2 linked regions of the Sphaerisporangium rubeum genome follow. The protein of the gene in region 1 interacts with the protein of each later gene in a pairwise test. Links are inferred from orthologs where the notes say so. Each region holds a gene or a part of one and is shown on either strand. Other genes may lie near its edges.

Evidence for each region.
Region 2: the proteins of BJ992_RS09290 (region 1) and ftsZ interact in binary tests that used the Escherichia coli proteins (3 or more experiments, as listed by UniProt). The link is inferred for Sphaerisporangium rubeum from one-to-one orthologs.

Annotation. Positions count from the first base shown.
Region 1 is NZ_JACHIU010000001.1:2,167,185-2,174,333, forward strand. Bases 831-3,587 are described here. They hold BJ992_RS09290 (rod shape-determining protein), read left to right. Parts: upstream 831-1,571; coding sequence 1,572-2,603; downstream 2,604-3,587. Other genes in these bases: ndk (nucleoside-diphosphate kinase), read left to right, coding at 831-1,231; mreC (rod shape-determining protein MreC), read left to right, coding at 2,632-3,587. Also shown: BJ992_RS09280 (hypothetical protein), read left to right, coding at 1-748; more of ndk, read left to right, coding at 821-830; more of mreC, read left to right, coding at 3,588-3,750; rod shape-determining protein MreD, read left to right, coding at 3,772-4,299; mrdA (penicillin-binding protein 2), read left to right, coding at 4,296-6,344; rod shape-determining protein RodA, read left to right, coding at 6,389-7,149. UniProt on the Escherichia coli protein: Forms membrane-associated dynamic filaments that are essential for cell shape determination. Acts by regulating cell wall synthesis and cell elongation, and thus cell shape.
Region 2 is NZ_JACHIU010000001.1:4,576,821-4,584,150, reverse strand. The notes cover bases 42-2,979. They hold ftsZ (cell division protein FtsZ), read left to right. Parts: upstream 42-744; coding sequence 745-2,214; downstream 2,215-2,979. Other genes in these bases: BJ992_RS19660 (YggS family pyridoxal phosphate-dependent enzyme), read left to right, coding at 2,329-2,979; BJ992_RS19670 (cell division protein FtsQ/DivIB), read left to right, coding at 42-483. Also shown: more of BJ992_RS19670, read left to right, coding at 1-41; more of BJ992_RS19660, read left to right, coding at 2,980-3,039; BJ992_RS19655 (cell division protein SepF), read left to right, coding at 3,146-3,652; BJ992_RS19650 (YggT family protein), read left to right, coding at 3,736-4,023; BJ992_RS19645 (DivIVA domain-containing protein), read left to right, coding at 4,074-4,943; BJ992_RS19640 (hypothetical protein), read left to right, coding at 4,989-7,330. UniProt on the Escherichia coli protein: Essential cell division protein that forms a contractile ring structure (Z ring) at the future cell division site. The regulation of the ring assembly controls the timing and the location of cell division.

The sequences.
Region 1 (7,149 bases):
CGCGAAGTTTCCCGGCCCCGCGGCGCTCGAAGGCGCCGCCGCGGCGCGGTCGTCCGCGAGCGGGCCGTCACACCGGGATGTCGGTGACGACCCGGTGCCGCTGGACGGCACGGCGTCCGGCCTCGGAGCCGATGGCGGCGCGCAGAGCCGTGCGGTGGACGGGCCGGTGGCGAGGCTCGTGGCGGCCGGGCTGGTCGCGGTGGTCGCCGGGTTGTGCGGCATACGGCTGCTCGTGCCGTCGGCGACCGGGCTCCCGCTGGTCGTGCCGCTGGTGCTGCTGGCCGCCGGGGCCGCGGTCGCGGTGAGTGCCGCCGTGCTGCTCGCGGGCCCTCATGCGGGGCTGTTCGGCCTGTCGTTGTGCTTCCCCGCCGTGCTCAGTGGCTTCCTGCTCGGCACCGGCATCCAGGTGGGGTGGCTGCGCGCGATCAGCGCCTCCGGCACGGTCACGTCCCAGGCCATGGTGGACGGTTTCGTCGGCGCCTTGCACGTCTGGGCTCTGGTCGCGGGTTTCGTCGTCGTGGCCATCCTGGTGCTCGGCGCTCTTCTGCGCCGCCGCGACCCGGCCCCCCGGCCGGCGCCTCCGTCCCCGGACCCCATCCCCTCCTCCACCGCCGGCGCGCACATCGCGCGCGCCGGGGACACGGTCGCGTTCCCGGCCGTCCCTCCCGGTTCGTCGCCTGCCGGCGGGGAGGACCCGCACGCAGACCCTCGTGGACATGAGGATGGGGTAGGCGGCGGGGGCCGGTAGGCTGCGGGCAGGCTTCCCCTTTCGCCGTGGGCCCCTGCCGGGGTGGCGATCAGTTGACTTAAGGAGATTCTCGTGTCCGAGCGCACGCTTGTCCTGATCAAGCCCGACGGTGTCCGCCGTGGGCTCATCGGGGACGTGATCGCCCGAGTCGAGCGCAAGGGCCTCAAGGTCGTCGCCCTGGAGCTGCGCACACTGGACGCGGAGACCGCCAAGGCGCACTACGCCGAGCACTCCGAGAGGCCGTTCTTCGGGGAGCTCGTGTCGTTCATCACCTCCGGCCCGCTGGTGGCCCTGGTCCTGGAGGGCCCGCGCGCGATCGAGGCGTTCCGTGCGCTGGCCGGGGCCACCGACCCGGTGAAGTCCGCTCCCGGCACCATCCGCGGCGACCACGCGCTGGAGATCGGCGAGAACGTCGTCCACGGCTCCGACTCGCCCGAGTCCGCCGCGCGCGAGATCAAGATCTTCTTTCCGGACCGCTTCTGAGCGATTCCACGACGGCCCCGGTGTGCTGACGCACCCGGGGCCGCGTGCTGTGTTCGCCCGGCCTTCCAGGCGTCGTGGGGCTTCGCCGGCACGGTGTTCGTCCGGTCGTCCCGGGGTGGCGTGACACGGTGACGCCAGCGGGAGACGGCGGCGTTTTCGCTGGTGGAGGCGGGGAAGCGATCGTTCAGGGCCCGGTTGTGCGGGTGGGTTTGAGTGTCGGGTGGGGCAAGATTTTCCCCGGGCTGGCGGCTCGTTGCCCTCAGGAGTGGGTACGTCACGTTACGATTCGAATGCGAATCGTAATCTCTCGCGACTCACCTGAAGGAAGGTTTCCTTCCCCATGGGCAGCAAGCTGGCGTTCCTCGGCCGTGACATGGCCGTCGACCTGGGCACGGCCAACACGTTGGTCTACGTGCGCGGGCGCGGCATCGTGCTCAACGAGCCGTCGGTGGTGGCCATCAACACCACCACGGGCAAGATCGTCGCGGTTGGCATCGAGGCCAAGAGGATGATTGGCCGGACGCCTGGGAACATCGTGGCGATCCGTCCGCTCAAGGACGGCGTGATCGCCGACTTCGACGTGACCGAGCGCATGCTGCGCTATTTCATCCAGCGGGTGCACAAGCGGCGTCACTTCGCGAAGCCTCGCATCATCGTGGCGGTGCCGAGCGGCATCACCGGCGTGGAGCAGCGCGCGGTGAAGGAAGCCGGTTACCAGGCGGGTGCGCGGCGGGTGTACATCATCGAGGAGCCGATGGCGGCGGCGATCGGCGCGCGGCTGCCGGTGCACGAGCCGACGGGCAACATGGTGGTCGACATCGGCGGCGGCACCACCGAGGTGGCGATCATCTCGATGGGTGGCATCGTGACCAGCCAGTCCATCAGGGTGGGTGGTGACGAGCTGGACCACGCGATCATGGCGTTCGCCAAGAAGGAGTACTCCCTGATGCTCGGGGAGCGCACCGCCGAGGAAATCAAGATCGCCATCGGCTCGGCGTGCTCCACCGGTGACGACCGCCACGCCGAGATCCGGGGCCGTGACCTCGTCAGCGGCCTGCCGAAGACCGTGGTGGTCTCGGCGGACGAGATCCGCCGCGCCACCGAGGAGCCGCTCAAGCTGATCATCGACGCGGTGAAGACCACTTTGGACAAGTGTCCTCCCGAGCTGTCCGGCGACCTGATGGACCGAGGTGTCGCGCTGACCGGCGGCGGTGCGCTGCTGCGCGGCATGGACGACCGTCTGCGTGACGAGACCGGCATGCCGATCCATCTGGTGGAGAACGCTCTGGACTCGGTGGCGCTCGGCTCGGGCAAGTGTGTCGAGGAGTTCGAGGTGCTGCAGCAGGTGCTGGTGCCGGAACCGAGACATTGACCGGCGCGCCGAGGAAGCGACGACCCCGATGAGGGACACCCGCCGTGCGCGGACCACCCTTGGCCTGCTGCTGGCCGCGTCACTCGTCCTGATCACGATCGACCACCGGCAGCGGGGTGATTCGCTGTTCGATCCGTTCCGTTCGGCCGGCGCGTCGGTGTTCGGCTGGGCCGAGCAGGCGGGTACGGCGGTCGCGCGGCCGGTCGGCGAGTTCGTCTCGACGTTCGCCTCGGCGCCGGACGCCGAGCGCCGCATCGCGCGGCTGCGCGCCGAGAACGCCAGGTTGCGTGGTGAGCTGACCGCGCGGGGCCTGGACCGCCGCCGGTCGGCCGAGCTGTCGGCGATGCTCGGCCTGTCGGGCCTCGGCAGGTTCCGCGTGGTGCCGGCCGAGGTGATCGCGCGGCGCGGGGTGCCGGGGTTCGAGGACACCGTCGAGATCGACGCCGGTTCGGTGGACGGTGTGCGGGCCGAGATGACCGTGCTGAACGGCGACGGGCTGGTGGGCCGTGTGGTGCGCGCGGGCCCGTCCACCTCGACCGTGGTGCTGCTCACCGACCCGGCGTCATCGGTGGGGGCACGGGTGGAGCAGGGCAACAAGGTGGGTCTGGTCTCGGGGCTCGGCCCGTCGGCCGACGGCCGGTTCGTGCGGTTCCGCCTGCTGGACGCGGTGTCGTCCCTGACCACCGGCAGCCGCATCGTGACCTTCGGTTCCGAGCGCGGCACGCCGTACGTGCCGGGCCTGCCGATCGGCACGATCGAGCGGGTCGAGCCGACGCCTGGCGAGCTGACCCGCGTCGCCTACGCCACGCCGTTCGTGGACTTCGGCGCTCTCGACGTGGTCGGGGTCGTCGTCCAGGCCCCTGCTCGCGATCCCCGCGACGCTCTGCTGCCACCGGCGCCGGCGCGGAGACCCGCTCGTGCCGAGGCCCCGTCCCCGACCCCCGCGCCACCGCCGTCAGGGCCGCCACCGGCGGTGGGCCGGCGCGCCGACCCGTCCGGCCCACCGGAGGAACGGCGTCCCCGCCGTCGCGACACCACCCCGGGTGACGGCGAGGTCGTCGCTCCCGGCGAACGCGGCAACGCGCCTCCCGGCGACGGCGAAGGCGCCGCCGGCGACGGCCGGGGCCGGGACGGTGAGCGGGAATGAGCGAGCGAGAGGGGTGCGGTCATGAGGGGGGTCGCGGCGGTCCTGCTGGTGCCGGCGGTCATGGTCGTGCAGGTGAGCGTGATCAACAGGTTCGCGTTCCCCGGTGGTGGCGGGCCTGATCTCGTCCTGCTCGGCGTGGTGGCGCTGGCGGCCGTGCGGAGCGCGGCGGCCGGCGCGCTGATCGGTTTCCTCACCGGGGCGGTCGCCGACGTGCTGCCTCCCGCGGCGCACGTGATGGGGCAGTACGCGCTGGTGTTCTGCCTGGTGGGGTTCGCGGTGGGCCGCGCGGGGGAGCGGGCCCGCGGCGCGCTGGCGGCGACGGTGATCGTGGCGGTGATGGCGGCGCCGTTGCTCGCGGCCGGCGTCGGCGGGTTGCTCGGCGACCCACGGGTCGACTGGCCCGCGCCGCTTGAGGACTGGCCGTCGATGGTGGTGTACGACCTGGCGATCGTGGCGGCGGGCTTCTGGGTGGTGTCGCGGCGCGCGGGGGAGCGGCCGAGACGCCGGTCCGTGCCGACCGGGGCCTACCCGGTGCGGAGGCGGGTGTGAACCGGGTACGCGCCAGGCTGGTGGTGCTGCAGTTCCTGGTGATCACCCTGCTGGTGGTGCTGGGGCTGCGCCTGTGGCAGGTGCAGGTGGTGCGCGGACCGCAGTTCGTCGCCGCGGCCACCGAGACCCGCACCAGGGATGTGATCGTCCCGGCGGTCCGCGGCCCGATCCTGGACGCCAGAGGCCGTCCCCTGGTGCGCAACCGTTCCGCGCTGGTGGTGTCGGTGGACCGCGCCGAGCTCGAACGCATGCGTGACGGCGGCGCCGCCGTGCTCGGACGTCTCGCCACGGTGCTCGGCCGTCCGGTCAAGGAGCTGCGCCAGCGCATACGTCCCTGCGGCCCGCACGTGACCCGTCCCTGCTGGCCGGGGTCGTTGTACTCGCCGATCCCCATCGACGACAAGGTGTCCACCCGCCAGGCCCTGCAGATCCTGGAGCGCCAGGAGGACTTCCCCGGTGTGCACGCCGAGGTGCAGGCCGTCCGGGAGTACCCCCTCGGCGCCGGAGCCTCGCAGACGCTCGGCTACCTTCAGCCGGTCACCGAGGAGGAGCTGAAGAAGCGCTCCACGCTGAAGGCCAACTTCTCCGGTGTGGACCTCGTCGGCCGCGACGGCCTGGAGTACGTGTACGACGAGGAGTTGCGTGGCTCCTCCGGCCTGCGCCGCGTGCAGGTGGACCGCATGGGCAAGGTGCTCGGGGTCGAGCGCCAGACCTCCCCGGTCCCCGGCGCCATCTTGATCACCCACATGGACACCGGTGTGCAGAGGGCCGTCGACCAGGCGCTGGCCCACGCGATGAAGAACGCGCCGAAGGCCGACGGCGCCGCCGCTGTCGTGCTGGACGTGCGGACCGGCGGCGTCATCGCGCTCGGCAGCATGCCGACGTACGACCCGGCGGTGTGGGCCGGCGGCATCTCCGAGAAGGAGTACCGGAGTCTGCTGTCGGAGAAGGCCGGCCTGCCGCTGATCTCGCGCGCCACGCACGGCCAGTACGCACCCGGCTCGACCTTCAAGATCTCGTCGGTGTCGGCGATGGTCAGGGACGGCTACCCGCTGAAGGGCACCTACGACTGCCCCGGCGCCTACGACGTCGCGGGGACGTCGTTCCACAACTTCCACGGCATCGGCCTCGGCCCCATGAACCTCCACACCGCGCTGGTGAAGTCCTGCGACACGATCTTCTACCGCGCGGCGTACGAGATGTGGAAACGCGACGGCGGCGACAAACCGGTCCCCCATCCCAAGGAGCCGATGACCAACACCGCCAAGGCGTACGGCTTCGGCAGGCGCACCGGCATCGACCTGCCGGGGGAGGTGCCCGGCCGCATCCCCGGCAGGAACTGGAAGAAGGAGCAGTGGAAGGCCACCAAGGACCTGAGCTGCCTGCGCGCCAGGACCGGCTACCCCGAGGTGGCCAAGAAGGACCCGGGCCGGGCCGCCTACCTCAAGCGGCTGGCCAACGAGAACTGCCTGGAGGGTTTCGAGTGGCACGCCGCCGAGGCGGCCAACCTGTCCATCGGCCAGGGGGACGTGCTGGTCACACCGCTGCAGCTTGCCGTGGCGTACGCCGCGCTCGTCGGGGACGGCAGGTTGCGCAGCCCGCGGATCGCCAAGGCGATCGTCAGCCCCGACGGCACGCGGGTGCGCGAGGTCACGGCCCCGGTGACGGGCCGGCTGCCGGTGGACAAGGGGACACGTGACTACATCCGCAACGCGCTGAGTGAGGTGACGTCCGACGGCACCGCGGCGGGTGCGTTCGGCGGCTTCCCCATGAACGTCGTCAAGATCGGCGGCAAGACCGGCACGGCCGAGGTGTACGGCAAGGAGGACACCTCGTGGTTCGCGTCGTTCGCTCCGGCGGGTGACCCGCGGTTCGTGGTCGTCGTCACCGTCTCGCAGGGTGGTCAAGGCGCCATGGCCGCCGCGCCGGCGGCCCGCGAGATCTGGGAGGCCATCTACGGCATCAAGGGCAAGGCGGCGCTGCCTGGCGGCCGGCCCCCGGACCGGCTGCCGACGATCAACAGGGACGGGACGGTGGCCGAGTGAACCAGGCTCTCGCGCCGCAGGGTGACTCGTTGATCCAGCGGGCCATGGGTGCGCGGTCGGCGGTGTGGCGGCTGGACGGCGTGCTGCTCGTCGCCGTGCTCGCGCTGTCGGTGATCGGCACACTGCTGGTGTGGTCGTCCACCCGCACCTGGGCCGCGGGTGCGCCGACCGGCATGGTGAAGAAGCACATACTGAACCTGCTCATCGGCTGGGCCCTGTGCGGGCTCGCCGCCACGGCCGACCAGCGCAGGCTCCGGGTGTACGCGCCGGTGGTGTACGGCGTGTCGCTGCTCGGGCTGCTCGCGGTGATCACCCCGCTGGGGTCGACCGTCAACGGTTCACACTCGTGGATCCTGCTCGGCGGCGGCTTCGCGGTGCAGCCGTCGGAGCTGGCCAAACCGGCCCTCGTCCTGATGCTCGGCGCGCTGCTCGCCGAGCCCGCCGCGGGCTCGGACCGGCCCCGGCCGCTGGACCTGCTGCTCGGCCTGTTCGCCGCGGCCGTCCCGATGGGCCTGGTCATGCTCCAGCCGGACTTCGGCACCACCATGGTGCTCGCCGTCACCACCGGCGCGCTGATCATCTTCGCGGGCCTGCGTAAACGCTGGATCGTCGCGCTCGGCCTGCTGGCGCTGCTCGGGGGCCTCGCGGTCTGGTTCTTCGGCCTGCTCAAGCCGTACCAGATCGCGCGGTTCACCGCCTTCATCGACCCGGCCAACGATCCGCGCGGCGCCGGGTACAACAGCACACAGGCGCTGATCGCCATCGGGTCGGGTGAGCTGTTCGGCAAGGGGCTGTTCCACGGAGG
Region 2 (7,330 bases), 2.4 Mb from region 1 along the record:
GCCGTGGACGTCGAAGGGGTGCGGCGGCGGGTCGCGGCGCTGCGCCAGGTGGAAGCGGCGGCGGTCGAGCGGGTCTGGCCGGGCACCTTGCGCATCAAGGTCGACGAGCGGCGGCCGCTGGCCGCGGTGCCGGTGGCCGGCGGCGCGGCCGTGGTCGACCGGCACGCGATGGTGATCGAGACCAGGGAGGCCGTCCCGGTGGGGCTGCCGCTGCTGCGGGTCGGCAGGTTCGCCGCCGACGACCCCGCCACCATGGCGGCGCTGGCCGTGGTGCGCGGGCTGCCGTGGGAGCTGTCGCGGCGGGTGCGGGAAGTGCGCGCCACGACGGGCCGTGATGTTTCCCTCCGGCTGGCCGACGGCCGTACGATCATGTGGGGTGACGCGGGACGTACCCGCGACAAGGCGCGCGTCGCGCTCGCGCTGCTGCAACGCCCCGGTGACGCCTACGACGTGAGCACACCGGACGTGGTGACGGTGAAGTGACGTGGCCCGCCGCTCCGCGCGGGCCCGCTCCGCTCACCGGTGCGCCATGCCACTCAGGAGCGAAAGGGACACGCCGGACGTGCTTGCGGCGCGGTGAGTTGACCCTGGGGGAGGGGCAACCCTACTGTCCGTATCATTCCTCAGGTTGACATAACTCTAAATCTCAACTTGAGGGTGAGAGTTAAACAATAAGGCCCGGCGACTTCCGGGCTTCACGTAATGCAAGTAGAAGCAAGTAAACGAGCGGAAAGGCCCCTCGTCGTGGCAGCACCGCAGAACTACCTCGCGGTCATCAAGGTCGTCGGCATCGGCGGCGGCGGAGTGAACGCCGTGAACCGGATGATCGAGGAGGGACTCAAGGGCGTCGAGTTCATCGCCATCAACACCGACGCCCAGGCGCTGCTGATGAGTGACGCCGACGTCAAACTGGACGTGGGCCGCGAGCTCACCCGGGGTCTCGGTGCGGGGGCCAACCCCGAGGTCGGCCGCAAGGCCGCCGAGGACCACCGTGAGGAGATCGAAGAGGTCATCAAGGGCGCCGACATGGTGTTCGTCACGGCGGGCGAGGGCGGCGGCACCGGCACAGGCGGCGCGCCTGTGGTCGCCAACATCGCGCGATCGCTCGGCGCGCTGACCATAGGAGTCGTCACCCGGCCGTTCAGCTTCGAGGGACGGCGCAGGGCCATGCAGGCCGAGGCCGGCATCGAGACGTTGCGCGACGAGGTCGACACCCTGATCGTCATCCCCAACGACCGGCTGCTGTCCATCTCCGACCGCCAGGTGAGCGTGCTCGACGCGTTCAAGGCGGCCGACCAGGTGCTGCTGTCCGGTGTGCAGGGCATCACCGACCTCATCACCACGCCGGGTCTGATCAACCTCGACTTCGCCGACGTGAAGTCCGTGATGTCCGGCGCCGGGTCGGCGCTGATGGGCATCGGGCACGCGCGCGGGGACGACCGGTCGGTGGCCGCCGCCGAGATGGCGGTGTCCAGCCCGCTGCTGGAGGCCAGCATCGACGGCGCGCACGGCGTGCTGCTGTCCATCGCCGGCGGGTCCGACCTCGGCCTCTTCGAGATCAACGAGGCGGCCCAGCTCGTGTCCAACGCCGCGGCCTCCGACGCCAACATCATCTTCGGCACGGTCATCGACGACGCGCTCGGCGACGAGGTCCGCGTCACCGTGATCGCCGCCGGGTTCGACGAGCCCGACGAGAAACCGGCGCCGGCGCAGCCGGTCTCCCGGCCACAGCCCGCCTCCCGTCCGGCGGCCGGCTCGCAGGCACAGGGGACGGCCGGCACGGCCACGGCCGCGGGCACGCAGTCCGCGCCGGCGGCGCCGCAGCCCCGTCCGTCGTCGTTCACCGCGCCGCGGGCCGAGCCCGCGCGCACCGAGTCCCGGCCCGAGTCCCGGCCCGAGCCTCCGCGCGCCGAGCCCTCCCGCGCCGAGCAGCGACCGGCCCCCGTGCGTCCGTTCCCGCCGGCGTCCGCGCAGTCCGCCACACCGGCGCCGCCGGCGCAGCAGCCCTCGGCGGCCGCGGCCGATCCGGTCACGCCGCGTGAGACGGCGGTGGCGCGCGACGCCGACGACGACCAGGCGCCGCTGACCATCCCGCGGCCCACCCCCGAGCCCCCCACTCCCATCACCTCCCGCGTCACCGACCCCAACCGGCGCCGCCAGGTCGTGTTCGAGGACCAGGAAGAGGAACTGGACGTTCCCGACTTCCTCAAGTGACACCGGTCGTGACGCCGGCGCCGTGAGCACTCCCCCCACCCGGGCCACGCGGCGGTCCCGTTACGCTGGGCCCGCTATGAGCCATGGCGAGATCACGGAGCGGGCGGGCCGTACATGACCGATGTGAGCACCGCGCGGCGCGAGGAGATCGCGGCGGGCCTGGCACAGGTGGAGCGGCGGATCGCCGAGGCGTGCGCCGCCGCCGGCCGGCCACGCGAGGAGGTCACGCTCGTCGCGGTGACCAAGACCTACCCGGTGTCCGACATCCGGATCCTCAGCGGGCTCGGGGTGCGCGACATCGGGGAGAACCGCGACCAGGAGGCCGCCGCCAAGGCGCGCGACTGCGCCGGCCTGCCGGTGCGGTGGCACTTCGTCGGTCAGCTCCAGACCAACAAGGCCCGTTCCGTGGCGTCCTACGCCGACGTGATCCACTCGGTGGACCGGCCGAGGCTCGCCGCCGCGCTCGGCCGGGGGGCCGTGGCCGCGGGACGGCTGGTCACCTGCCTGGTCCAGGTGGCACTGGACGACGACCCCGGACGCGGCGGCGTCACACCGGACGGCGTCCCCGCCGTGGCGGACGCCGTCGCCGAGCAGGAGGGACTCGTGCTCGGCGGCGTCATGGCGGTGGCACCGCTCGGCACGAGCCCGGCCCCGGCGTTCGCGCGCCTGCGCGAGGTGGCGGAGGCCCTGCGCGCGGCGCATCCACGAGCGTCGATGATTTCCGCCGGAATGAGCGGAGATCTGGCGGAGGCCGTCGCACACGGCGCGACACACGTGCGGGTCGGTACGGCGTTGCTCGGCCGCCGGACGCCCTTCGTCAGGTAATGTCCCCCCGAGTGGACCTTGATGTCCATGTATCCGAGCAGAGGTCGACAGCGGTGCCTTAGGTTGCCTTGGGTGCGGCGACCATGAGCAGGAGGACGACGGAGCGATGGCCGGCGCGATGCGCAAGATGGCGGTCTACCTCGGTCTCGTGGAGGACGACCGCTACCCCGACTACGGCGGTTACGCCGACGAGGACGATTATCCCGACGACTACGCCGACCGCCGCCGCGACGAGCGCGGCACCGGCGCGCCGCAGGAGGGCCTTGAGGAGCCCGAGAGCCCGGTGCCCGCCCCCCGGTCGGGGGTGCCCGTCGTCGAGCGCCGTACGACCGATCTGGCGCGGATCACGACACTTCACCCTCGCACGTACAACGAGGCCCGCACGATCGGGGAGCACTTCCGCGAAGGCACCCCTGTCATCATGAATCTGACAGAGATGGTCGACAGCGACGCGAAGCGGCTGGTCGATTTCGCGGCAGGTCTGGTCTTTGGCCTACATGGCAGCATTGAACGTGTTACCAACAAGGTGTTCCTGTTGTCCCCTGCCAATGTCGAGGTGACCGCCGAGGACAAGGCCCGAATCGCGGAACGCGGGTTCTTCAACCAGAGCTAGAGTTCCACCTATGAACAGTGAACGGCCACACCTGGCCCGCTCGGACCGTGGCAGGCACGTCGGTGGGGAGGCGGGGCACGACCGTGGGGATCATTAGTGACATCCTCGTCGGGATCCTCGCGATCTACCTCGTCCTGCTGATCGGCAGGATGATCTTTGAGACCGTGCAGGCGTTCGCGCGCTCCTGGCACCCCACCGGGGTCGTCCTGGTGCTCGCGGAGGCCACGTACACGGTGACCGATCCGCCTCTCAAGTTCCTCCGCCGTTTCATTCCCCCGCTCCGGTTGGGTACGGTGGCCTTTGACCTGAGCTTCACAGTGCTGTTCATTGTGGTCTTGCTCATGATCAACATTGTGTCCGTGCTTCGTTAGATCGGGTACCGTCCTGTCGGACCGACTCCGAGCGCGCCAAGGAGACCGAAATGCCGCTGACGCCCGCTGATGTGCGGAACAAGCAATTCAGTACCACCCGGCTGCGGCCGGGGTACGACGAGGAAGAGGTCGACGCCTTCCTCGATGAGGTTGAGGCCGAGCTGGACCGCCTCATCCAGGAGAACGAGGAACTGCGTGCCAAGCTGACCGAGTGCCTGCGCGGCAAGGTCCCCGGTGGCATGGGCATGGCGATGGCCCCCGCGCCGGTCGCCGAGCCCAAGCCCGAGATGATGATGCCGCAGCCGGAGCCCATGAAGCAGCCGGAGCCGATCAGGCCCGAGCCGGTGCCGGTCGGGATGGGGATGCCTCCCGCCGAGGACAACATGGACACCGCGGCCCGCGTGCTCGCGCTCGCACAGCAGACCGCCGACCAGGCCATCGCCGACGCGCGCCGCGAGGCCGACGAGACGGTCACCCGTGCGCGCCGCGAGGCCGACGAGATCCTCGGCAAGGCACGCCGCCAGGCCGAGCAGATCATCGGCGACGCGCGCGGCCGCGCCGAGACGCTGGAGCGTGACGCGCAGGAGCGGCACCGCCAGGCGATGGGTTCCCTCGTGCAGACCCGCGACGAGCTGGAGCGCAAGGTCGACGAGTTGCGCAGCTTCGAGCGTGAGTACCGCAGCCGGTTGAAGCTCTACCTGGAGAACCAGCTCGCCGAGCTGAACGTCGCGGCCGAGGGCAGCGGCGGGTTCCCCGTGGTCGGCGGCCAGATGGGTGGCGCCCCCGCCATGTCCCACGCCGGCGCGCCTGGTGGCCCCCAGCAGATCCAGGGTGGCCAGAGCAACCCGTTCGGCGCTCCCGAGCCGGCGCCGCACTCCGGTGCCTTCCCGGTTGACGCTCCGCACACCGACCGGCGTTAAGGTAAAGGTCAAGGGTTTACGCCGACCCGCGACTGGGAGTTCTCCGTGATCTACCTCAGCGCCATTCTGGTGGTCCTCGCCTTCGGCCTCCTGGTCGCGGGCGTGGTGACCGGAACAGCGGTCCTGGTCATGTGGTCGATCGTGGTCAGCGTGCTGTCCGCGGTCTTCCTGATGATCGGGGCACTGCTGCGACGCCATCACCTGTTCCCCTCCGGCGGTGGGAAGGCGGCCATGGCGCCGCCGATGCCGCCGGTCGGTGCCGGTGCCGGCACGATGGCGAGACCCGGAGCCATGGCCGGCGCGGCCGCTCCCGCTCGTGGTGCATCCCCCACCCTGACCCGGCCGGTGTCCACGCCTGCGGCGGCCCACCCCGCCACGGCGCGAACCACCGCCGCGCAGGGTCCGACCGGGGCCTTCGCCGCCTCCGGCGGGCCACGACCGCCCGCCGGCGCACGGCCGTCCCCCGACACCATCGTGCTCGTCATCCCCGGCCGCAGGCGTTTCCACCTGCCCGGGTGCCGCCAGCTCGCGGGGCGTGAGCACGAGGAGCTGACGTACGAGGAGGCGCGCGAGGAAGGCTTCTCCGCCTGCACCACCTGCCTCCCGGCGACCACGGCCGACCCCTCGGCCCGTCCGCCATCCCCCGGTGCCACCGTCCGTTCCGTCCCCGAGACGGCCCGCACCGCGTCCCCGTCCCCCCCGTCCTCCCGCGCTCTCCCCGCCGCACCCCACCCGTCCCTGCCTCCCGCCGACCCCCCGGCCCTCCCCCCGGCGACGACCGGCCCCCTGAAAGTTTCACCCGCCACCCCCCGTCCCGCCTCTTCTCGACCGCCGGTGCCTAACCGGCCGGACGAGAGAGACCACACGGACGCGGACCCGTCCGACCCCCTGAGACGACCCGCCTCCCCGTCCCGGCCCGAGACCCCGGCATGGTCCAGGGAGCCAGGACGACCGGAGGACTTCAGGCGCACGCAGGACGACAGACGACCGCCGGCCGGCGAACGGCCCGAGCGTCCCGCACGACCTGCCGACCCCACGCGACCCGCCTCCACGTCCCGGTCCGGCGACCCCGCGCGATCCGGAGCCACGTCCCGGTCCGGCGACCCCGCGCGGCCCGGAGAGACTGATCGCCACCGGGATCCGGCACGGCCTGGGGAGGCGGTCTGGCCGCGGGACGCGGAACGGTCGGCGGACCCCGCACGATCCACGGAGGCGGTACGACCGCGCGACGCGGCGAAGCCCGGGGACTCCGCACGGCCCGGAGAGGCGGTACGGCCGTGGGACGCGGAACGGTCCGCGGAGGGACGGCGGCCCTCTGGGGACGTGGAACGTCCCACTGACGCCGACCGGTCGTCCGACGCCACCGTGGCCGGACGGCTGCCGCGCACCGGATCCGGCTCCTCGGGTCGCACGGCCGACACATGGTTCACCGGAAGGTCCGCCTCCACCGGGTCCACGCCACCCGGCGGCACCGGCACCCCGCCGGTCGTCCCGTCGAAGCCCGTGGTGCTCCCCGAGGCGGTCAGCCCCTTCGAGGCCTTCAAGCGCCCCGGCACGGCCGCACAGCCCGCTCCCGCCGTCCCGGACGGCGAGCGCGAGACCCGGTCACCCGAGCGCGATCGGGCCACCGATGAGACCCGTGCGGCGGATTCCCCGAGGAAGACCACCCCCGGTGCCCCGGCCGGTACCGAGCAGGCCGGCGGCCGGCCCGCCGAAGCCGGGGCCACGTCTCCGGCCGCCAGGACCGGGCCAGGCGAGACGAAGCCGGCGCGACCTGACTCCGGCGCGAACCCCGCCAAGGCGGAGGCCTCCACGACGGGACCCGCCAAGGCTTTCGCCCCCGAAGGTCAGCGCGCCAAGCCCGACGTCACCGGCCCGGAGCCCACGAGGACCGGCTCTGAGCCCACCAGGTCCGGGACGGAGCCGGTCAAGGCGAAGCCTCCTGGGTCCAGGCCCGCCACACCGCAAGACCCCGCAGGCAGGCCCGCCAAGCCGCAGACCTCCGGAACGGACCCGGTCAAGGCGGAGACTTCATCGGCGGAGCCGAGCAGAGAGAGAATCTCCAAGCCGGAGCCTGCCAAGCCGGAGAGCGCCAAGTCGGAGCCTGCCAAGTCGGAGCCCGCGAAGTCGGCGAGCATCGGTCCGGAGACCGCCAGCCCGGCGAGCGGCAGGCCGGAGACCGCCAGGCCGGGGAGCGTCGGGTCGGCGAGCGCCGAGTCAGAGTCCGCCGAGTCAGAAGCCGCCAAGTCGGAGAGCACCGGGTCAGAGCCCGTCAAGTCGGAGAGCGCCGGGACCGGTGCGCCTGAGTCGGCGAGGGCCGGCGGGGACGGGGACAGGTCGGTCACGGCGCAACTCCGCCGTCCCGGCATGGTCAAGGTCATCTCGGG